DNA from 4 places in the uncultured Citricoccus sp. genome. Region 2 is predicted to be linked to each of the others. Evidence: riboswitches for the same ligand, from Rfam matches in the RefSeq annotation. Region 2 holds a riboswitch; each other region holds the start of a gene.
What was found. Region 2 has a riboswitch for S-adenosylmethionine ahead of Q0283_RS12310 (O-acetylhomoserine aminocarboxypropyltransferase/cysteine synthase family protein). Riboswitches for the same ligand answer to the same signal wherever they lie in the genome.

Region 1 (5,400 bases), on a different contig from region 2:
GTAGGAGGTGACCACGTTCCAGGCCACCCGCCCGCCGGTGACGTGGTCCAGCGTGGCGAGGGTGCGGGCCAGCAGGTAGGGCGCCTCGTAGGTGACCGAGGCGGTGACGCCGAAGCCGAGCCGCTCGGTCACGGCGGCCATCGCGGGCACCATCACCAGCGGGTCGAGCACCGGGTACTGCACCCCGCCGCGTGCCGTGGCCCCGGTCCCTGCGCCGTAGACGTCGTAGACACCGGGGATGTCCGCCAGGAACAGGGAGGCGAACCCGCCCTCCTCCAGCGTCCGGGCCAGCGAGGTCCAGTACGCCAGGGTGTCGAAGCGGGACACCCCGGACTCCGGGTGCCGCCAGAGCCCCGGGGACTGGTGCACCGGGACCATCATGTCGAAGGCGTTCAGCAGCATGGGGCGGGTCATACGATCGTCCTCTCGGGGGCGCCCTCAATGGCGTTCTCAGCGGTGTCCTCGGTGGTGCGCGGGGTGCCGGAGCCGGGCGCGGGACCGGCAGGGCCGGCGTCGGGCACCGGATCCTGCCCGGGACCGTGCAGCTCGGTGAGCTCCGTGCCGTGCTGGTCCCGGGCAGGATCCTTCGCGGCCAGCCCGGTGACGACGGACAGCACGGCCAGCCCGGAGAGGTAGCCGGCGATCAGCCACGGGGTGTCACCGCCGGCGGCGAAGAGTAGCGCCGCGATCAGGGGCATCAGTCCCCCGCCCAGCACCGTGCCGACCTGGTAGCCCAGGCTCACGCCCGAGTAGCGCACGTGCACCGGGAACTGCTCGGCGAACCAGGCGGCCTGCGGTCCGTAGACCGCGTCGTGGATGAGGTTGATGCCCAGGATGATGACGAGGGGCAGCAGGGCCAGCGGCCCGGCCCCCAGGTAAGCGAACAGCACCCAGCCGAACACGCCGATCGCCGCATAGGCCGTCACGGAGACCACCCTGCGTCCCACCCGGTCGGACAGCCAGCCCCAGAACGGGGTCGAGACCAGGCCGACGGCCGAGGCGATCATCACCGCCGTGACACCCGAGGAGGAGTCCCCCCGCTCGTCGCGCAGGTAGGTCAGCATGTAGACCGTGACCAGGTAGTACACGGCGTTCTGGGCCAGCCGCAGACCGATCGTCACCAGCAGCGGGCGGCGGTGGTGCGTCAGCAGCACCTTCAGCGGCGCCTTCTCGACCCTCCCGGAGGCCTGGTGCTCGAGGAACTCCGGGGCATCGGAGACGCCGAGCCGGATCCACAGTCCCAGGGCCACCAGCAGCGCGGAGAGCAGGAACGGGATCCGCCACCCGAAGGCGGCGAACTGCTCGGCGCTCAGCACGTTCTGCACGATGAAGAACGCGCCGGTGGCCAGCAGCATCCCCGCGGACGAGCCGATCTGCGTGAAGGACCCGAAGAAGCCGCGGTGCCGGGCCGGGGCGTGCTCCACGCTCAGCAGAGCCGAACCGCCCCATTCCGCACCGGCGGACAGGCCCTGCAGGACGCGCAGCACCACCAGCCCGACGACGGCCCACCAGCCGATCGCCTCGAAGGTGGGCAGCAGCCCGATCAGGGTCGAGGCCACGCCCATCAGCAGCAGCGAGGCCACCAGCAGGGCCTTGCGGCCGATCCGGTCCCCCAGGTGTCCGGCCACGATGCCGCCCAGCGGCCGGGCGATCACGCCGACGGCGAGCGTGGCGAACGAGGCGACGATGCCGCCGAGCTCGGTGGCCATCGGGAAGAACTGGACGTTGAAGACCAGCGCCGCGGCCGTGCCGTAGAGGTAGAAGTCGTACCACTCGATGGTGGTTCCGGCGAAGGCCGAGGCGAGGACGCGCTTCTTGCCGTCGAAGACCCGCGCGGGTCCCTGCCGGGGTTCGCCGGTGGAGGTGGTGGTCATGATGGTCGGGGCGCTCATGCGGCAGGCCCCGCCGTCTTCGCGTCGCCGATGGCGTTCAGGCCCTCCGGCAGGATGCCGTTGATGTGGTAGTCGCCGAGGGCGCGGGCCCGGAAGGCGATCGGGTTGTGGGTGGCCACGGTCTGGGCGTTGCGCCAGTGCCGGTCCAGCCCCTTGGACGTGGAGGTCGCGGAGGCACCCACGGTCAGGAACAGGTCCTGGGCGGCGCCCAGTGCCAGTTCGGGCACCGTGACCTGGGCGTGCTCGACGGCGATCTCGGACTCGTACAGGGCTCCCGGCAGGGTGCCGGTGAACTCCGGGACATTCGCCCCGGCATCGATGGCGGCCTGGATGCCGGCGTCGAGGGCCCGCGCGGCGTGCAGCACGGTGGCCTCGGCGGTGAAGGCCTGGGCGGAGATCCGCCCGGTGGCCTCCTGGATCAGCGGGTCCTCGCGGAACGGCAGGCCCAGCCCGGTGTTGAAGGTGCGCTTGCGGGTGGCGATGGTGGCGACGGTGTCCCGGCGGGCGGCCCGGGCGATGCCGGCCAGCACGGCCAGCAGCACGAGCTGGAAGAAGGCGGCCTCGTGGACGGCCTCGGCGCTGCCCGCGGTACGGTCCAGCACGGCGTCCTCGGGGACGGTGACGTCCTCGAAGAGGGCCGTGCCGGTGCCGGTGAGCTTCTGCCCGAAGCCGTCCCAGTCGTCCTCCAGCGTGACACCGGGGGCGTCCGTGGCGACGACGGCGAAGCGGCGTCCGTCCTCACCGTCCAGTGCGGCGGAGACCCGCGTGTAGTCCGAGAAGATCGATCCGGTCGCGTAGAGCTTCCGGCCGTTGAGCACCCAGCCCTCCCCGCTCCGGGTCAGCACGGTGTTCAGGGTGCCCAGGGCGTTGCCGCCCTTCTCGGTGGACGCGTTGCCCACCGTCGCCCCCGCCAGCACCCGGGGGTACCAGGCGTCCTGGAGGCGGCCGGGCAGGAAGCGCAGGGATTCCACGAAACCGTAGTGGGACCGGTACAGGTGGGCGATGTTCGAGTCGGCCTCGGCCAGGTCGATGAGCAACCGGGTGAAGTCCTCGATGCTCACCCCCGGCCCTCCGTGGGCGGCCGGGACCCGCAGGGTGCCGAACCCGGCGCGGTCCAGCCTGCGGACCTCCTCCCGGGGCAGCCGGCGCTCCAGGTCCCGTTCCAGGGCACCGGCCGCGATCGAGGCGAAGACCGGGGCGAAGTGCTCGCGCAATCCCGCGTAGGAGGCGGGCAGGCCCTCGGCGAGGTTCGCGGCCCCGGCCTCCGGTCCCGGCCGGGAGAGGTGTTCGGTGGTGGCGGCCTTCTCGGCCGTGCTCTGCGACATTCGGCGGTCCTTCCGGTCACACCGAGGATTACCGGCAGTCACGCCAACGGCTGGTCCGGCGCAGGCAGCGGACGCCGACGCACAGACCGACTGCAGATCCGGGATCTCCATCGGTCCTGGCCTTAGCACCCGTCGTTGGGGAGATGATCCCCTCGGGTTGCTGCGGCGTCGTCGAGCCAGGTCTCTCAGCCGCTCTGGATGGTTACGGGTTCACCCTAGCAATGGATCCCCGGGGCGTGGATGTCGCCCACGTCACGTCAGGACACACAGTCACCCCGCGGTGGCGTCCCCGGACCGGGTCATGGCCCCCGCCGCCAGCGTCACGCCGCTGTGCGAGGGGTCGCCGTCGAATTCCTCCTGGGAGACGTCCACCACCGGGAACCGGTCGAGGTCGACGCCGTCCGGCACCGGCAGCGTGGTGGTCTGGCCGGACACCGTGCCCAGCGAGATCAGCCGGCTGGCCTGTTCGTCGCGCAGCCACACCTCGTAGTACCCCTCCTGGGGCCCCTCGGAGACGTCGACGGTCAGGCGCAGGGCGCCGTCGGGCTCGGCGACCATCTCGGCGCGCCCCTCCACGTCCCGCTCCGTCACCGGCGCGAGGACCGCCTCGCCGACGGCGACCGGCTGGGGCGGCGTGTCCTGCCCGCTGTCCCCCTGGCCCACCAGGCCGGCCACGACGGCGGCACCGACGGCGCCGACGACCAGCCCGGCGGCCGCGGCGGCCGTGATGACGGGCCACCGGCGTCGCTGGGTCCGGGGCAGGAAGCTCACCGTGCCGGCGTCGTCGGCACCGAGCGTCCCCCCGCCACCGTGCCCTCCGGGCGCGGTCTCCGCAGACGTGCCGGACGTGCCGGCCGGCTCCGGGGCGCCCGGGACCGCGGCGAGACCGGGTCCGGCGTGGGGATCCTGCCGGAGGCCCAACTCCCGTTCGATGCCCGCCCACACGTCGGCGGACGGCTCGTGGAGGCTGACCGGTGCCGCGAGCGCGGACACCACGCGCTCGGTCCGGTCGAGGTCCAGGCGGCAGTCGGGGCAGGAGCGCAGGTGGGCGGCGGCCCCGGGGCCGGGCGCCTGGCCGGCGGCGATCGAGGCCAGGTCCTCCTCGGTCAGGTGCCGTTCAGCGGTCTCAGCCATCGTTCACCTCCAGTGCTGCTCGAAGCCGGGCCAGTCCCCGGTGGACATGCGACTTGACCGTTCCCAGGGGCATTCCCAGCCGTTCGGCGATCTGCCCCTGCGGGAGGTCCTGGACGAAGGCCATCCTCAGGATCTCATCCTGGGGCGGACCGAGCCTCTCCAGGGCCTCATGGACCAGCACCCGGTCCACGACCTGCTCGGACAGTTGCCGGTCCTCCCGCTGATGCTGGCCGGACGTCGCGTCCACGAGCTGCCGCTGGCGGTCCCGGGCCGCGAACGTGTCCGCCACGACCCGACGGGTGATCCCGGTCAGCCAGCCGCCCAGCGGACGGGTGGGGTCGTAGGTCTCCCGCGAGCGCCAGGCCCGCGTGAACACCTGCTGCGTGGCGTCCTCCGCGTCCTGCCGGTTGGACAGCGCCGCCATGCACAGGGAGAAGACGAGACGGCCATGCTGGTCATAGGCCTCACGCATGGCGTCCGCGCTCCCCGCGGCGAAGCGTCGGGAGAGGTCGTCGCTGTCCAGCGTCCCTCCTCGGTCGTGGCCCCGGCGGGCGGCGGTGGTCCATCACGTCACCCCGGGGCGTACCCGTGGCACGGACGTCCTCCGAGGATACGGGTCAGTCCAGTGACTCTGCCACCACGATGATGTTGTCCGCATAGCTCTGCCTCTCCGGCAACCACTGTCCACCACAGGTCACGAGGACCAGCCGTTCCGGTCCGGAGCGGGTGAAGTAGGGGGTGAAGTCCAGCCCGTCCTTGCCCAGGCGCTCCACCTGGGTGACCCGGTAGGCGTGCCACCGCCCGGACTCGTCCCCGACCCGGACCGTGTCCCCCGTCCGCGCCGTGCGCAGCGCGTACAGCGGCCCCTCGGGCGTGTGCTCCGAACCGGCGTGGGCGGCGATCACCGTGTTGCCCTCGCCGTCTGCCGGTGCCGGGCCGAACCGGTACCAGGCGGCGATGGACGCGTCCTCGGGGATCTCCATCTGCCCGTCCTCGGCCACCCCCGTGGGCACCACCGTCATCTCCGCCCCGATGGCCTCGTAGTCCAG
Region 2 (5,400 bases):
TCCGCCGCGGTGGCTACCTGGACCACGCCGACCGGTACACCCACGCCGAGGCCTTCGTGCGCACCGCCAAGCGCATCTGGGCCTCCTGGGGCGCGAAGGCCATCGCTGCCGACGGCACGGCACCGCAGTGGCTGGACACGGACGGGATCGAACCGGTCCATCACGAGGGCCAGCACTACACGGTGGACTACACCTCCCGACTGCCGCGCAGCCCCCAGGGCCGGCCGGTGCTCTTCCAAGCGGGTGACTCACCCACCGGCCGGGACTTCGCCGCCCGCCAGGCCGATGTCATCTTCTCAGCCCACAACGCCCTCGACGATGCCCTGGCCTTCCGGAGGGACATCACCGAGCGCACCGTGAGGGCCGGGCGGCCGGCCGGCGCGGTGAAGATCATGCCCGGCACCGAGTTCGTACTCGCCCCGACCGTCCGGGAGGCGCAGGAGAAGCTGGAGTGGGTACGCAGTCATCAGGTCGGCCCGCAGCAGGCGATCGCCTACCTCGAGCAGTTCTGGGGCCGGCCCCTGGACGGGGTCGATCCCGAGGGCCCGTTGCCGGAGATTGCCCCGGCCGTGGATGAGACCGACGTGACCCGGGGCAGCGGATTTCAGGGCGCGAAGGCCGCAGAGCTGACCGGCGCGTGGCGGCGTGAGGCCGCGGAGAAGGGCCAGAACATCCTGCAGTTCGTCCGTGAACGTTCCTCCCGGGGTGCCGCCCGGACGTTCTCCGGCTCTTACGCCGAGGTGGCCGACCGGTTGGCCGAGTACGCCCGGCTCGGTGCCGTGGACGGGTTCAACATCACCCCGTGGCTGATCCCCTCCGGGCTCGACGACATCGTCAACCACCTTGTCCCCGCACTGCAGGACCGAGGTGTGTACCCGACCGAGTACGCCGGGGACACCCTGCGCGAGCACCTGGGCCTGGACTGGCCCGAGGGCGAGGGCTCTGACGCAGGAGCTGCGGACGGCACGGGCGACTCGTGCGCCGCCATCGGGACCCGCGCAGCCCACCGAGACCACGACACCGGCCGGCCGGCCTTGCCGGCCACCACCTGAGAGGACCCCCAGCATGACCACCACCCTCCGCACCGTCCCGCGGCCCCGGAACCGCCACCGGAGTCTCACCGCGCTCACCGCCACCGGGCTGGCCGCACTGCTCGGGTTGACCGCCTGCTCCGATCCCGGTAGCAGCGCCGCCACCGGTGCCGCCGAGGTCGATATCGGCAGCGGCACCACGGTGGACCTGTCCCCGGACCGCGAACGCCCCGGGGCCACGGCGTCCGAGGAGGCGGCTGCCTTGGTCCCGGAAGCGGTGTCCGCCGATGGCAGGCTCACCGTCGCCACCGTCCCCTACTCGGCTCCGCTCTCGGTCTACGCCACGGACAATGCGACGCCCGTCGGCAGCGATCCGGACATCGCCTCCGCCCTCGCCGACTCCCTCGGCTTGGAGCTGGAGCTAGTCCCCGTCGCCTGGGAGGACTGGCCCCTGGGCCTGGAGTCCGGCAAGTACGAGGCCGTCATCTCCAACGTCACGGTGACGGACGAGCGCAAGCAGAAGTACGACATGGCCAGTTACCGCGAGGACAAGCTCGGGTTCTACGTAACCTCGGACTCGGACATCCAACAGATCACCGAGGCGAAGGACGTGGCGGGTCTGAGGGTCATCGTGGGGTCCGGCACCAACCAGGAGAAAGTTCTGATGGCGTGGGATCGGCAGAACCGAAAGGCCGGACTGGATCCGGTGGACCTGCAGTACTACGAGGACGACTCCGCCGCCGGCCTCGCGCTGCAGGCCGGCCGGGCCGACGCCACCTTCGGTCCCAACTCGACCGGTGCCTACAAGGCCGCCCAGACGGGACAGACCCGGCTGGTCGGACTGGTGGCCGGCGGCTGGCCCGACACTGCGCACATCTCGGTGGCCGTGCAGAAGGGCACGGGGCTGGGTGAGGCCGCCCAGTCAGGACTGGACCACTTGATTGAAACCGGAGTGTACGGGCAGATCCTCCAGCAGTGGGGTCTGGCCGAGGAGGGAATCGACGCCTCCGCGCTGAACCCACCCGGACTGAAGGACTGAGCGGCCGGTGGGCGGACCGGCCGACACCTCCCGGCCCCGTCACAACCTGTCACAAACCCGGTCCCGACGCCGGCCGCAGCGGCCGACGCGACCGTCCGGCCCGAAGATGTCCCGACGTGCGGTTTTGTGACGCACCTGCCCGCCCGCCGCTGGACTCCCACCGGGTCCATCGAGTGGGATTGGCCCACCACACCATCCAGAGCGGCCGAGAGATCTGGCTCGACGACGCCGCAGCAACCAGCCAACCGACCCGGGACACCGGGACCGGCCGGCACGGTGCTACCGCCAGGATCGATGGAGGATCAAATGAATCATCACGCCACGGAACAGATCCACGCCGGCTACGAGCCCGAGGCCCCCTACTGGCCGGTGGCCGTGCCCATCCACCAGACGGCGGCCTACCGCTTCCCGGACCACGCCACGGCCGCCTCGATGTTCCGGCTGGAGACCCCGGGCTTCACCTACAGCCGCACGGGCAACCCGACCGTGGCCGTGTTCGAGAACCGGCTGGCGGCCCTGGAGGGCGGGATCGGGGCCATCGGCACCGCGACCGGCCAGGCCGCCGTCGCCCTGTCCCTGCTGACCCTGCTCCACGCCGGCAAGCACCTGGTCGCCTCCAGTCAGCTCTACGGCGGGACGGTGGACCTGCTGACGGACACCTTCGCCGACTTCGGCATTGAGGTCACGTTCGCCGACCCCGCGGACCCGGTGGCGTGGGCCGCGGCGATCCGGCCGGACACCCGCGCGTTCTTCCTCGAGGCCATCACCAACCCGCTGGCCACCCTGCCGGACCTGCCGGCGCTGGCGGACATCGCCCACGGCGCCGGCGTGCCGGTGATCGTGGACAGCACGCTGGCCACGCCGGCCCTGTACCGGCCACTGGAGCACGGCGCTGACGTGGTGGTGCACTCGGCCACGAAGTTCCTCGGCGGGCACGGCACGGTGCTCGGTGGGGCGATCGTGGACGGGGGGACCTTCGACTACGGCGCGGCCCCGGAACGGTGGCCACAACTGGCCCGGCCCAAGGCTCGCTACGGCGGGCAGACGCTCGTCGACCGGCACGGCCGCGGCGCGTACCTCGCGCTGGCCCGCAGCAAGTTCCTGCACGACCTCGGCCCGACCCTCGCCCCGGCCAGCGCCGCGCAGTTCATCCAGGGCCTGGAGACCCTCGAGGTCCGCATCGCCCGGCACGGGACCACCGCCCTCACGGTGGCCGAGCACCTGGCCGGGCACCCCGCCGTCGGGCGCGTCCACCACCCGGGGATCCCCGGGCACCCCAGTGCCGCCCTCGCCGCGCGGGACTTCCCGCACGGCACCGGCTCGGTGTTCTCCTTCGACCTGGCGGCCGGACCGGAGGCCGTGGGCCCGTTCATCGACGCGCTGGAGCTGTTCCAGCTCGTGGCCAACGTGGGCGACGTGCGCTCGTTGGTCTGTCATCCCGCCACCATGACCCACTGTCGCCTCGCCCCGGACCGCCGCGAGGCCGCGGGGATCGGCGAGACCACGATCCGGCTGTCCATCGGACTGGAGTGTCCGCAGGACCTGGTCGCGGACCTCGACCGCGCGCTGGCCACCGTGCCGGTCTCGGTACCGGCCACCGTGCCGACCTCCGCCCTGGCCGGGGAGGTGCGCTGAGATGACCCTCCTGAACGACGCCGCGCTGGCCACCGCGCAGGACACCCGCCGGGGCTTCAACACGACGGCGGTGCACGCCGGCCAGGAGCCGGACCCGCTGACCGGGGCGGTCGTGCCGCCGATCTACCAGACCAGCACCTTCGTCCAGGACGGCATCAACCTGCTGCGCGGCGGCCACGAGTACAGCCGCGGGTCCAACCCCACGCGCAACGGCTTCGAGACCCAACTGGCCGCCCTGGAGCACGGGAGCCGGGCGTTCGCGTTCGCCTCCGGGCTCGCCGCCGAGGACGCCCTGTTGCGCTCGGTGCTGCGCCCCGGGGACCACATCGTGCTCGGCGGAGACGGCTACGGCGGGACGAACCGGCTCATCAACGGCGTCCTCGCGCCGTGGGGCGTTGAGAACACCCCGGTGGACATCACCGATCCCATGGCGGTCGCGGCGGCGGTCCGCCCCGGCACCACGGCCGTGCTGTGGGTGGAGACCCCGTCGAACCCGCTGCTGGGCATCGCGGACCTGGCCGCCTGGGCGGAGATCGCCCACCGGGCCGGGGCGCTGCTGGTGGTGGACAACACCTTCGCCTCCCCGTACCTGCAGCGGCCCCTGGACCTCGGTGCGGACGCGGTGGTGCACTCCACGACCAAGTACATCGGCGGGCACTCGGACGTGTTGGGCGGGGCCGTGGTGGTGGCCGACCGGGAGTACCGGGGGCGGGACCTGGCCGAGGCGGTCGGCTACCAGCAGTTCGCCGCCGGCGCGGTGGCCGGGCCGCAGGACAGCTACCTCGCCGCGCGCGGGCTGAAGACCCTGGGGCTGCGCATGGACCGGCACGGCGCGAACGCCGCGGAACTGGCCGGCTGGCTGCAGGACCAACCGGGGATCGCGCAGGTCTACTACCCGGGACTGCCGGAGCACCCCGGGCACGAGCTGGCGTCCCGGCAGATGGACGGCTACGGCGGGATCGTGTCCGTCCGGCTGACCGGGGGAGAGCCCGCCGCGCGGGCCTTCGCCCAGTCCACCGAGCTGTTCGCGCTCTCGGTCAGCCTCGGCGGGGTCGAGTCCCTGATCTGCTACTGCTCCGAGATGACCCACGCCTCCGTGCGCGGCACCGCCCTGGAGGTCCCGGCCGACCTAGTCCGGCTGTCCGTGGGCGTCGAGGACGTCACCGACCTGCGGGCCGACCTCGAGGCGGCCCTGGACTGCGTTCGAAGTCTCGGATGGATCGACGCGGTGTCAGCGTCGCGGCGCCGACCGGCGCGGGGAGCCGGAGCCACCGGAGCCCGCAACGACGTCCTCCGGCCAGCCCGGGGGTGTCGGAAGCATGACTGAGACGGGTCTCGGGAGAGCAGTGCACGAGCAGCAGCGACGGGCGGTCGGGACCGGGACGGACGGGGGCAGCCGGCTCGCGGACGATCGGGGGGAATCGATGGATCGGATCACCAGGACGAACGAGTTCACCTTCGGGATCAGCACCACCCGCTTCGATGAGGACTACTCCCCGTCATCCAGTTCCCGCGGCACCACGAACTTCGCGAACCTGGCCCGCGGCGCCGACCGTCAGCAGAACCTGCGCGACACCCTGGCGATGATCGAGAATCGCTTCAACGACCTGGCGCACTGGGACAACCCGGGCCGTGACCGCTATGCCGTGGAGATCGACATCGTCTCCGTCGACCTGCTCTTCACCGCGTACGGCG
Region 3 (5,400 bases), on a different contig from region 2:
CGTGGCCAAGTACGAGTACAAGGCGGCCAAGTACGCGCTGAAGGCGGCACGCCTCCGGGCGGGCCAGGACCCCCAGGGGCGCCGTGCGCACGGCCATCACCACGGGCATCGCGAACACCATGGGACGTACGGCCGCCACCGGTATGACGACCGCCTCCCGGAGACCAGGTCGCGGCGCGAGGGTGAACCGCTTGCGGACGGGGTGGACCACGGCCGGGAACGGCGAGGCCGCCGGCAGGTCGTCCTGGAGGTGGTGGCCACGGAGCGGATTAGCGAGCACATCCAGCGCCTGACCCTGGGTGGTGACGGCTTCGAGGAGTTCCGGGACAACGCCTACACGGACAAGTACGTCAAGATCCTGTTCGTGGACCCCGCGCTCGGCCTTCAACCGCCCTATGACATCCAGGCCCTGCGCAAGACCCTGCCGAAACACCAGCGCCCGGTCCGGCGGACCTACACGGTGCACTCCGTGGACCCCGACGCCCGGACCCTCGTCATCGACTTCGTGGTCCACGGGGACGCGGGCGTCGCCGGGCCCTGGGCCGCGGCGGCCCGGGTGGGGGACAGGGTCGCGTTCTCGGGCCCGGGCGGCAAGTACGCCCCGGACCCGCGGGCCGACTGGCACCTCCTCGTGGGGGACGCCGCGGCCCTGCCGGCGATCTCCGCGGCCCTAGCCGCCCTGCCGGCCGATGCCGTCGGGGCGGCCTTCATCGAGGTCCCCGGCCCGGCCGACGAGTGGGAGCTCGAGGCGCCCCCGGGGGTGACGGTGAGCTGGTTGCACCGGGGACTGGCAGAGCGCGTCCCGTCACCGTTGCCGGGCGCCGTCCAGTCCATGGAGTGGCCTCCGGGACGGGTACAGGCCTTCGTGCACGGGGAGAAGGCCGCGGTGAAGTCCCTGCGGCGGCACCTGCTGGAGGACCGGGGCGTGGACCGACGGATGCTCTCGCTGTCCTCGTACTGGAGCCGGGGCTCGTCGGGGGACTGAAACTCTGGGCCCGTGGCTGCCCGTGGCTGCCCGGGCGCCGCGGCCCGCGCCCGGACCTGTCCGATGGTGCCGCCCGGAAGGCCCTCTACCGGAAAGTAGTGGACGATCGTCCACTACCAGCGGGGTGCCCCGATTTCTAGTCTGTGAGGACCCCCGGGCCGCCACGGTCGATGACAGCACCGGTCTCACCCAGCCCATTGACTGCACACCCTGGAGCCGCTGCCATGCTTGATGCCAAGACCATCACCATGAAGTGCCGGACGAGCACCCCGCACCGGGACTACTTCTGCCTGTGCAAGACCCTCGCCCCGCTCCGCCCCTACGGCGCCGAGGGCAACCTGGAGACCACGTCGACGGACCCCTGCGGGTGCATCCGGCTCATCGTGAACCCCGTCCAGGTGGCCGTGGTGGACCCGGCCTGTGACCGGCACGGGGCCGCATCGTCCTGAGCCGTGACCATCTCGACGGTCCGGGGTCAGCCGTCCTGCGCGGCGGCCGGGCGGTGCGATGGCCGACGGCCCATGACCTCGGCGATCTGGCCGACGCAGGGCTCGTTCTGCAGGGAGGTGGTGTCGCCCAGGGCGGTGCCCTCGTAGAGCTGGGTCAGCAGGCGGCGCATGATCTTACCGGAGCGGGTCTTGGGGACGTCGGGCACGAAGACGACCTCGCGTGGCTTGGCCACCGGCCCGATGACCCGGCCGACGTGCCGGCGCAGCTCCTCGGCGGCGTCGGCGGCGGGCCCGGCCCCGGTGCCGGCCGGCGCGGGGGCGTCCCCGAAGCCCGCCCGGGCCACCACGAAGGCCACGGCGGCGTGCCCGGTCTTCGCGTCCGGAACGGGGCAGACCCCGGCCTCGACCACTTCGGGGTGGGACACGAGCGCTGACTCAATCTCGATGGTGGACAGGCGGTGTCCGGAGATGTTGATGACGTCGTCGATGCGGCCGAGGATCCAGGTGTCCCCGTCCTCGTCGACCTTGGCACCGTCGCCGGCCAGGAACCAGCCCTGCCCGGCGTAGTCCTTCCAGTACGAGGTGAAGTAGCGCCTCGGGTTGCCCCACACGGTGCGGGCCATGGCCGGGCCGGTGCGGGTGACCACGACCTTGCCCTGCAGCCCGGCGGCCACGGGCGCCCCGGCGTCGTCCACCACGGCCACGTCCACCCCGGGCAGCGGGCGGGAGCCGCACCCGGGCTTGAACCGCTCGTCCGCCTGGCGCGGGGAGAGCACGGTGGCGCCGGTCTCGGACTGCCACCAGGTGTCCACCATCGGCACGCCCACGGAACCGTCGCGGGGGACCCGCGCGTCGTCGTCGCCGGTCTCGGCCTGGAGCCGGGCGTCCAGCGCGTCCAGGTGCGAGCGGCCGATCTGGGTGCGGGCCCAGGTCCATGCCTCCGGGTTGACGGCCTCTCCCACGGTGCCCACCAGGCGGATCGAGGAGAGGTCGTGCCCCGCGGGGATGCCCTCGGGGAACCAGCCCATCAGCGACCGGACCAGGGTGGGAGCGGTGTAGTAGGAGGTGACGCCGTAGCGCTCGATGACCTCGAAGTGCCGGCCCGGGTGCGGGGCGTTCGGCACGCCCTCGTAGATGACCTCGGTGACGCCGTTGGACAGCGGTCCGTAGATCTCGTAGGTGTGCGCGGTGACCCAGGCGAGATCGGCGGTGCACCAGTGCACGTCCTTCTCCCGCTCGGACACGTCCGGATGGGAGAACAGGTAGTCGTAGGACCAGGAGGCCTGGGTGAGGTAGCCGCCCGAGGTGTGCACGAGGCCCTTGGGCTGTCCGGTGGTGCCCGAGGTGTACATGATGAACAGCGGGGTCTCGGCGTCGAAGTACTCCGGGGTGTGGGTCTCCGGCTGGCGGTCCACGATCTCGTGCCACCACACGTCCCGGCCCTCGGTCCAGCTGATCTGGCCCGGGCCGTCCCCGACCTCGGTGTGGCCGGTGCGGTTGAGCACCAGCACGTGCTCGATCTGGTTCTGGCCGGAGACGGCCTCGTCCGCGTTGTCCTTGACGGGCACGGCCTGGCCGCGGCGGTACTGGCCCTCTGAGGTGACCAGCAGCTTCGCGCCGGTGTCCTCCACGCGGAAGCGCAGCGCCTCGGCGGAGAAGCCGCCGAACACCAGCGAGTGCACCGCGCCGATCCGCGCGCAGGCCAGGGTGATGACGATCGTCTCCACGAGCACCGGCAGGTAGACCACCACGCGGTCGCCCTTGCCGATGCCCAGTTCGAGCAGGGCGTTGGCGGCCTGGCTGACCTTGCGCTGGAGCTGGGCGTAGGTCACGGCGCGGCGGTCACCGGGTTCGCCCTCGAAGTACAGGGCCACCTTCTCCCCGCGGCCGGCGGCCACATGCCGGTCCACGCAGTTCACCGCGACGTTCAACCGGCCGCCCTCGAACCAGCGGATCTCCGGGCCGCGCTCGGCGGCCGGGTCGGCAGGGGTCCAGGAGTGGGTGGTGTGCCAGGGCGTCTCCCACTCGAGGCGCCGCGCGGCGGCATCCCAGAACGCGAGCCGGTCCTCCTCGCGCACGGGCCGGCCGTCCCCGAGCCCGCCGTGCAACAGGCCCGCGGGCCGGCCCGGGTGGACGGAAGGATCGGCGGCGTCCACGACGTCGGCCGGCAGCGGGCCGGGCAGGGCACCGGGGGCGTGGGCGGGGGTGTCGCGCGCGGTGGCGGTGGGAGCGGCGTGCGGGGCAACAGACAAGACAGAACCTTCTTTCCATCGAATCTGGCAGTAGCACCTGGTCCGGTCCTTGCAGTGCCGGGAGGGCACCCCAGGACCATGGACGGGTTGCTGCGGCGTCACGGAGCCAGATCTCTCAGCCGCTCGGGATGGTCGCCTCCACTCTACGACCGGTCCTGTCCGCGGAGCGAAACGGGTGAAGCAGTGCTACGCACCGGCCTGATGCCCTAGTTTTGACGTGCACCGACGCCGACGGACAGGGACTGCACATGGAGGACATCGCACTGCTGGCCGTGGCCGGTGTCCTGATCATCGTGCTGGTCTCGCTGTTCGCGCCCCGGTTAGGCGTCGCGGCGCCGATCCTGCTCGTCCTGGTGGGCATCGGCTGCAGCATGATCCCCGGGGCGCCCCAGATCCTGCTGGACCCGGAATGGATCCTCATGATCGCGCTGCCGCCGATCCTCTACTCGGCGGCGGTCAACGTCCCCATCACGGACTTCCGCCGGGACCTCGGCACCATCAGCGCCCTGTCCGTGTTCCTGGTGATCGCCTCCGCCTTCGCCACGGGGTGGCTGATCTGGTGGCTGCTGCCGGACATCGATCTCGCGGCCGCAGTGGCCCTGGGGGCGGTCATCAGCCCGCCGGATGCCGTCGCGGCCACCTCGATCGGCAAGAGACTGGGCCTGCCGCCCCGGCTGGTGATGATCCTGGAGGGGGAGGGCCTGGTCAACGACGCCACCGCGCTGGTCATGCTCCGCACCGCCATCGCGGCCACCGCCGGCGCCGTGACCTTCTGGGGTGCCATCGGTGACTTCGCCTACGCCGTCAGCGCCGGGATCGTCCTCGGTCTCCTCGTGGGCGCCGGGACCGTCTGGTTCCGGTCCAGGATCCGGCAGCAGCCCGTCCTCACCACGGCGATCTCCCTGACCGTGCCGTTCCTGGCGTACATGCCCGCGGAGAACCTGCACGCCTCGGGCGTCATCGCCGTGGTCACTGCCGGCCTCCTCACCGGTCACCAGGCGCCCCAGCGCCTCAGCGCGGCGGACCGGCTCACCGACCGCACCAACTGGCGCACCATCCAGCTGCTCCTGGAGAACGGCGTGTTCCTGCTTATGGGCTTCGAGATCACCTCGATCGTCGCGGACGCGGAGGCCTCGGGGCGGGGGCTGTGGTTCGCCGTCGGGATCGCCGTGCTGTGCACCGCGGTCCTCGTCGTGGTGCGCATCGCCTTCGTGGTGCCGCTCATCGCCGTGCTCCGGGCGCGGCAGAGGCGGGTCCCCCAGCTCGCGCGGCACCTCGATGCCGCGCTCGAGTCCACGGCGTCCGGGGAGCCGCCCCACCCGCGGACGGTGGCCCGGTTGCGGCGGTGGCGTGCCGATGCGCACTTCCTGGCCACGCAGGGCCTCGGCTGGCGGGGCGGGGCCGTGCTGGCGTGGTCCGGGATGCGCGGCGTCATCACCCTGGCCGCGGCCCAGTCCCTCCCGGCTGACATCCCGTACCGTCCCGAACTGATCCTGATCGCCTTCTCCGTGGCCATCCTCACGCTCGTGGTCCAGGGTGGCACCCTTCCGCTGCTGATCCGGGTGCTCGGCATCAAGGGGACCGACGAGGAGGCGCAGCGCCGGGAGATCGGCCGCCTGGCCGATGAGATCATCGCCGCGCGCCAGGCCTACCTGCAGAACAGGACGCTGCTCCGTGAGGACGGCAGTCCCTTCGACCCCGCCGTGGTGGAGCG
Region 4 (5,400 bases), on a different contig from region 2:
CTCGCCCAGCCGGACGAGGCCCTGCGCACGAGGTGGCTGGAACGGGTGGCGGACGGCGAACTGGCCGGCAGCGCGCTGTCCGAGGCCCGCGGGCCGGCGCTGGGCGAGATGGACACGACCGTCTCCCGGGACGAGGGCGGCCAGCTGCGGATCAGCGGCCGCAAGTACTACACCACCGGCAGCATCTTCGCCACGTGGACCCTGGCGACGGCCCGCCTCGACGACGCCGTTCCCCTGCCCGGGCGCCGTCGCGGCGGTTCCCGGCAGAACCTGGCGTCCGGTGCCCCCGGAGGCTCCCCGGGCTCCGCGCGGCTGGCGCTCGCCGTCGTGAGGGTCCGTCAACCGCGGACGCTCGTCAAGGACGACTGGGACGGGTTCGGCCAGCGGCTGACCGGTACCGGCACGGTCGAGTTCGACCGGGCCGGCGTCGAGGAGCTGCTGGCGCTGCCACCGGCCGACGGGCACGTGCCGCTGCACCACGAGGCCACCCTGATGGCCCTGCTCGCCGGGGTCGGGCGGGCCGCGCTGAGGGACGGGGTCGACCAGACGAAGCGCCGGCGCCGGTCACCGAACACCGCGGGCGGGCTCACCCCGCGGGAGGACGACCAGCTCCTGGGGATCATCGGCGAGCTGTCCGCCCAGCAGGCCACCGCCGAGGAACTGGTCCGTGCCGCCGGACGTGACCTGGACGCGGCGCTGGCGCTCGCGGCCGCGGGGCGCGACACCCAGGGCGGGCGAGCCGCCGTCGGGGCGGACGCGGGCGATGACGGCGGCGACGACGGTGCTGCCGCCGAGGCCCTGCAACGCGCCGCCCTGACGGCCCATCGGGCGCACGTGATGGTGCCCCGGCTCGTCCTGGACACCTGCACGCGCATCTTCGACACCCTCGGCGCCTCCGCCACGAGCACCGAGCTGCAGCTGGACCGGCACTGGCGCAACGCACGGACCCTGGCCAGCCACGACCCGGCGGTCTTCATGGCCCGCATGGTGGGCGACTGGGAGGTCAACGGCACCGCGCCGGTGCCCTACCTGTCCACAGGCACGGCCTGAGGGGGCTTTCCGGACCTCGCGACGAGAATTTCCACGCCGGACCCATCCGGCCCGGCACCTGCTCCGAACACCAGACGTCAACGCTGGATCGACCAAGGAGCAGTCATGACCACGAACACCACGAAGAAGTCCGCGGCCGTCCTCGGCACCATTGCCCTCGCCCTGTCCCTCGCCGCCTGCGGCGCCGGAGGGGACGCAGGCGCGCAACCGGACCAGTCCACCGCCTCGGCGTCGATGTCCGCCTCGCCCTCGGCCTCCGCGAACACGTCCGGGGGCATGGAGGGCGGTGCGTCGGAGGACATGCCGATGCCGGCCTCCACCGGTGACCCGTTCGCCGACGCCCGGACCGCCGCGGCCCACATGCCCAAGACCGCCGAGACCCTGGCCACCGGATTCGCCACCGCGGCAGACGTGGGGGGAGACCCCTCCTCCGACGCGGCGACCGTGCGAGCCACCTTGACGGCACAACTGCAGGAGCACGTCTACCTGGCCGGGATGACGGTGGCCACGGCCTACGCCACCGAACTCGACAGCCCGGAGACCGAACTGGCCTCCGCCGCCCTGGACGAGAACTCCCAGGAGCTGGCAGCCACCATCGAGGCCGCCTCGGACGCGGAGACCTCGGAGGCGTTCCTGCAGCTGTGGCGCGAGCACATCGGCTACTTCGTGGACTACGCCGCGGCCGCCAAGGGTGGGGACGCGGCCGCCAAGGAGCAGGCGATGGCGGACCTCGAGGGGTACACGCAGGAAGCCGGCTCGTTCTTCGAGAAGCTCACGGGCGGCGAGCTGCCGGCCGGGGCCGTCACGGAGTCCCTGCACGGCCATGTGGACACCCTCACCATGGCCATCGACGGCCTCGCAGCCGGCGACCCGGCCGCCTACGACGACCTGCGGATGGCCGCGCACCACGTCGGCGAGGCGGCGGCCACCATCTCCGGTGGCGTCGTCACGGCCACCGGGATGGAAGGCGACCCGATGGACGACGCCGCCACGCTGCGGGCTCAGCTCACCTACGACCTGCAGGAGCACGTCTACCTCGCCGGGATCGCCGTGTTCACCGCCTACACCGCACAGGGTGGCACCGACTCGGAGGCCTTCACCGCGGCGGCCGCCACCCTGGACACCAATTCGAAGGCCCTCGCCGAGAAGATCGGCTCGCTGGCCGGCGAGGAGCAGGGCACGGCGTTCCTGGAACTGTGGCGTGAGCACATCGGGTTCTTCGTGGACTATGCGCAGGCCCGGGCCGGTGGGGACACCGAGGCCGCCGAGCAGGCCCTGATGGACCTGGACGGATACCGCCCGCAGGCCGGGGAGTTCTTCGAGGAGATCAGCGGTGGAGAACTGCCGGCCGCGGACATCGCCGAGGGGCTGGGCATGCACGTGGAGACGCTCTCCGGGGCCATCGACTCGATGGCGGAGGCCCTCGTCCCGTGACCGGTCCGGGCCGGTGACCGGCGCACGGCGTCCCGGTTGCCCCCAGGGGCATCCCGGGACGCCGCGGTCGAACCAGCGCCACGCCGATCCTGGCCTCGCCTCGCACGGGGGAGCAGGGCGCGGATACGCTGGCCGGATGACGCGCGACGCCGGACCGGGGACCACGCCCCCAGGCCCGCGCCCGCGGACCGGGGCCGGTGAGGACCAGTTGGTGGACCACCTCCGGCGCAGCGCCCAGGGGGATCAGCAGGCCTTCGCCGCCTTCTACGACGCCGTCGCCCCGCGTGCGTATGGCCTGGCCCTGCGCGTGGTGCGGGACCGGGACCTGGCGGCTGACGTCACCCAGGAGGCCCTGCTGGACGCCTGGCGTGGCGCCGGGGGGTACCGCCGCGAGCGGGGATCGGTGATCGGCTGGGTCTGCTCGATCACCCACCGGCGGGCCGTGGACCTGGTGCGATCCACCCAGTCCCGACGCGACCGGGAGCTCCGGGCAGGCGCGGCATCCTTTGGCCGGGACCACGACGACGTCTCCGAGGCGGTGACCGACGCCGAGGACCGGGGCCGGGTGGCCGACTGCCTGGGTGCGCTGACGGCCCTGGAACACGAGGCCGTCACGGCCGCATACTACGGCGGGCTCTCGTACCGAGAGGTCGCCGACCGGCTCGGGGCCAAGCTCGCCACCGTGAAATCACGGATGCGCACCGGCCTGCACCGACTACTGGACTGCCTGGGGGTGGAGTGATGGCCGACGAACGGGAACTGCTCGCCGCCTGGGCCCTTAATGCCGTGGACGAGGCCGAGCGGCGCCGGATCGAGGAGCGATTGCGCGTCGACCCCGTCCTGCGGGCCGAGGCCGACGCCCTGCTGCGGGCCACGGACGGTCTGGGCACCCGCGAGAACGCGGCGCCGCCTGCCGGGCTGAGGGACCGCGTCCTGGGCGCCGTCGACGCCGAGGCCAGGTCCCTCCGGTCCGCACACACCGGGGTGCGTCCCGAGGCGACGTCCGCCGGTGCCGCCACCGCGGGATCGCAGGATCCGGACGCGCCCACCAGCCTGCGGGACCAGCGGGAACGACGCTGGCCCGGCCGCCGTCGGGCCTGGACCGCGGTGGCCGCCACTGCGGCGGCGGCCGCGACCGCCGCAGTGCTGCTCCTCGCCCAGCCGTGGCAGGACGGGGGCCTGACGCAGCAGGACCAGGTGGTGGCCATCGAACAGGTACTCGGACAGGACGGAGCCCGTCAGGAGACGGCACCCGTGGCGGGCGGCGGCACAGTCGAGGTCGCGCGGGCCCCCTCGGGCGAGACCGTGGTGGCCGCCCGGGGCCTTGCTGCCCCGGAGGGTGACCGCGTCTACCAATTGTGGACCCTCGAGGGCGATCAGTCGCCCCGGTCCGCGGGGCTCCTGGAACTCGACGACGGTCTGGCCCTCGTCCGGCTGCCCGAGGTGCCGGCCAGGGCGGCGCTGGCCCTCACCCTCGAGCCCGCCGGGGGATCGCCGGCCCCCACCACGGATCCTGTCGTGGTGGTGGCCGCGGGCTGACGTCACCGGAGGACACCGGATTCGTCCCGGCCCCGGACGGTGTGCTCCAATTGCCCGGTAACCATCCAGAGCGGCCGAGAGACCTGGCTCGTCGACGCCGCAGCAACCACCACGCGCCCCCGGGGCGCGGGACCGGTGCTACCGCCAGGACCGATGGAAGGAGCATCACCATGACGTCATCGAATGCCCAGAACACCACCGCCGGACTGCCCGCAGGGGTGCCGACCACCCCCGCCGGCCGGCGCGAGATCCTCTTCAACGCCTTCGACATGAACTGCGTGGCCCACCAGTCCCCCGGCCTGTGGCGCCACCCGGACGACCACGCCCGCGACTACAACACCCTGGGCTACTGGACGGGGCTGGCCCAGACGCTGGAGAAGGGGCTGTTCGACGGCATCTTCATCGCCGACGTCCTGGGTCCCTACGACGTCTACGGCAGCTCGGACGAGGCCACCCTGAAGGCCGGCACCCAGGTGCCCACCAACGACCCGATCCTTGTGGTCCCGCCGATGGCCGCCGTGACCAAGCACCTCACCTTCGGCGTCACCGCGGGCACCGCCTACGAGCACCCGTACGCCTTCGCACGCCGCCTGGCCACGCTGGACCACCTCACCGAGGGCCGCGTGGGCTGGAACGTCGTGACGGGCTACCTGCCCTCGGCCGCCCGGAACTTCGGGCACGAGGACCAGATGGAGCACGACGAGCGCTACAACCACGCCGACGAGTACCTCGACGTGGTCTACAAGCTGCTCGAGGGCTCGTGGGAGGACGACGCGGTCGTCAACGACAAGGAGTCGGGCGTCTTCATCGACCCGTCCAAGGTCCACCGCATCGAGCACGAGGGCACGTACTTCAAGACCCCCGGCATCGCCTTCACCGAGCCGTCCAAGCAGCGCACCCCCGTGATCTACCAGGCCGGCGCCTCCACGCGCGGCCGGGCCTTCGCCGGCAAGCACGCCGAGGCCGTGTTCATCAACTCGCCCACGGCCGAACTGATCAAGGGCACCGCGGCGAAGCTCCGCCGGGCCGCCGTCGAGGCCGGCCGCGATCCGTACGACCTCCGCATCATGTCCATGCAGACCATCGTCACGGGTGCCACCGACGAGGAGGCACAGGCCAAGTACGAGGAGCTCACGAAGTACATCGACGTCGAGGGCGGCCTCGTGCTGATGAGCGGCTGGATGGGCATCGACCTGTCCCAGTTCGACCTCGACGAGCCGCTGGGCGACGTGGAGTCCAACGCCATCCAGTCCACCATCGAGACCTTCAAGAAGGCCTCGGGGGACGACGGCAACCCGTGGACGGTGCGGCGCATCGCCGAGTGGTGCGGCGTGGGCGGGTTCGGCCCGGTCATCATCGGCTCCGGCGAGACCGTGG

Region 1: linked by a shared signal. The riboswitch ahead of Q0283_RS10720 (acyl-CoA dehydrogenase family protein) and the one ahead of Q0283_RS12310 (O-acetylhomoserine aminocarboxypropyltransferase/cysteine synthase family protein) in region 2 are both predicted to bind S-adenosylmethionine.
Region 3: linked by a shared signal. The riboswitch ahead of Q0283_RS10755 (AMP-binding protein) and the one ahead of Q0283_RS12310 (O-acetylhomoserine aminocarboxypropyltransferase/cysteine synthase family protein) in region 2 are both predicted to bind S-adenosylmethionine.
Region 4: linked by a shared signal. The riboswitch ahead of Q0283_RS10175 (LLM class flavin-dependent oxidoreductase) and the one ahead of Q0283_RS12310 (O-acetylhomoserine aminocarboxypropyltransferase/cysteine synthase family protein) in region 2 are both predicted to bind S-adenosylmethionine.

What each region holds. Positions count from the first base shown of each region.
Region 1 covers NZ_CALMQR010000088.1:31,206-36,605, reverse strand. The annotation lists gene Q0283_RS10730 (LLM class flavin-dependent oxidoreductase) at 1-414, opposite strand, end outside; gene Q0283_RS10725 (MFS transporter) at 411-1,892, opposite strand; gene Q0283_RS10720 (acyl-CoA dehydrogenase family protein) at 1,889-3,217, opposite strand; SAM riboswitch class I at 3,322-3,422, opposite strand; gene Q0283_RS10715 (anti-sigma factor domain-containing protein) at 3,488-4,351, opposite strand; gene Q0283_RS10710 (RNA polymerase sigma factor) at 4,344-4,823, opposite strand; gene Q0283_RS10705 (class F sortase) at 4,969-5,400, opposite strand, start outside.
Region 2 covers NZ_CALMQR010000103.1:11,860-17,259, forward strand. The annotation lists gene Q0283_RS12300 (NtaA/DmoA family FMN-dependent monooxygenase) at 1-1,052, shown strand, start outside; gene Q0283_RS12305 (ABC transporter substrate-binding protein) at 1,066-2,070, shown strand; SAM riboswitch class I at 2,260-2,371, shown strand; gene Q0283_RS12310 (O-acetylhomoserine aminocarboxypropyltransferase/cysteine synthase family protein) at 2,377-3,705, shown strand; gene Q0283_RS12315 (cystathionine gamma-synthase) at 3,707-5,032, shown strand; gene Q0283_RS12320 (putative oxygenase MesX) at 5,130-5,400, shown strand, end outside.
Region 3 covers NZ_CALMQR010000088.1:40,648-46,047, forward strand. The annotation lists gene Q0283_RS10745 (siderophore-interacting protein) at 1-985, shown strand, start outside; gene Q0283_RS10750 (hypothetical protein) at 1,210-1,434, shown strand; gene Q0283_RS10755 (AMP-binding protein) at 1,461-3,686, opposite strand; SAM riboswitch class I at 3,699-3,821, opposite strand; gene Q0283_RS10760 (sodium:proton antiporter) at 3,935-5,400, shown strand, end outside.
Region 4 covers NZ_CALMQR010000080.1:4,823-10,222, forward strand. The annotation lists gene Q0283_RS10155 (acyl-CoA dehydrogenase family protein) at 1-1,050, shown strand, start outside; gene Q0283_RS10160 (hypothetical protein) at 1,156-2,484, shown strand; gene Q0283_RS10165 (sigma-70 family RNA polymerase sigma factor) at 2,621-3,226, shown strand; gene Q0283_RS10170 (anti-sigma factor) at 3,226-4,023, shown strand; SAM riboswitch class I at 4,082-4,183, shown strand; gene Q0283_RS10175 (LLM class flavin-dependent oxidoreductase) at 4,194-5,400, shown strand, end outside.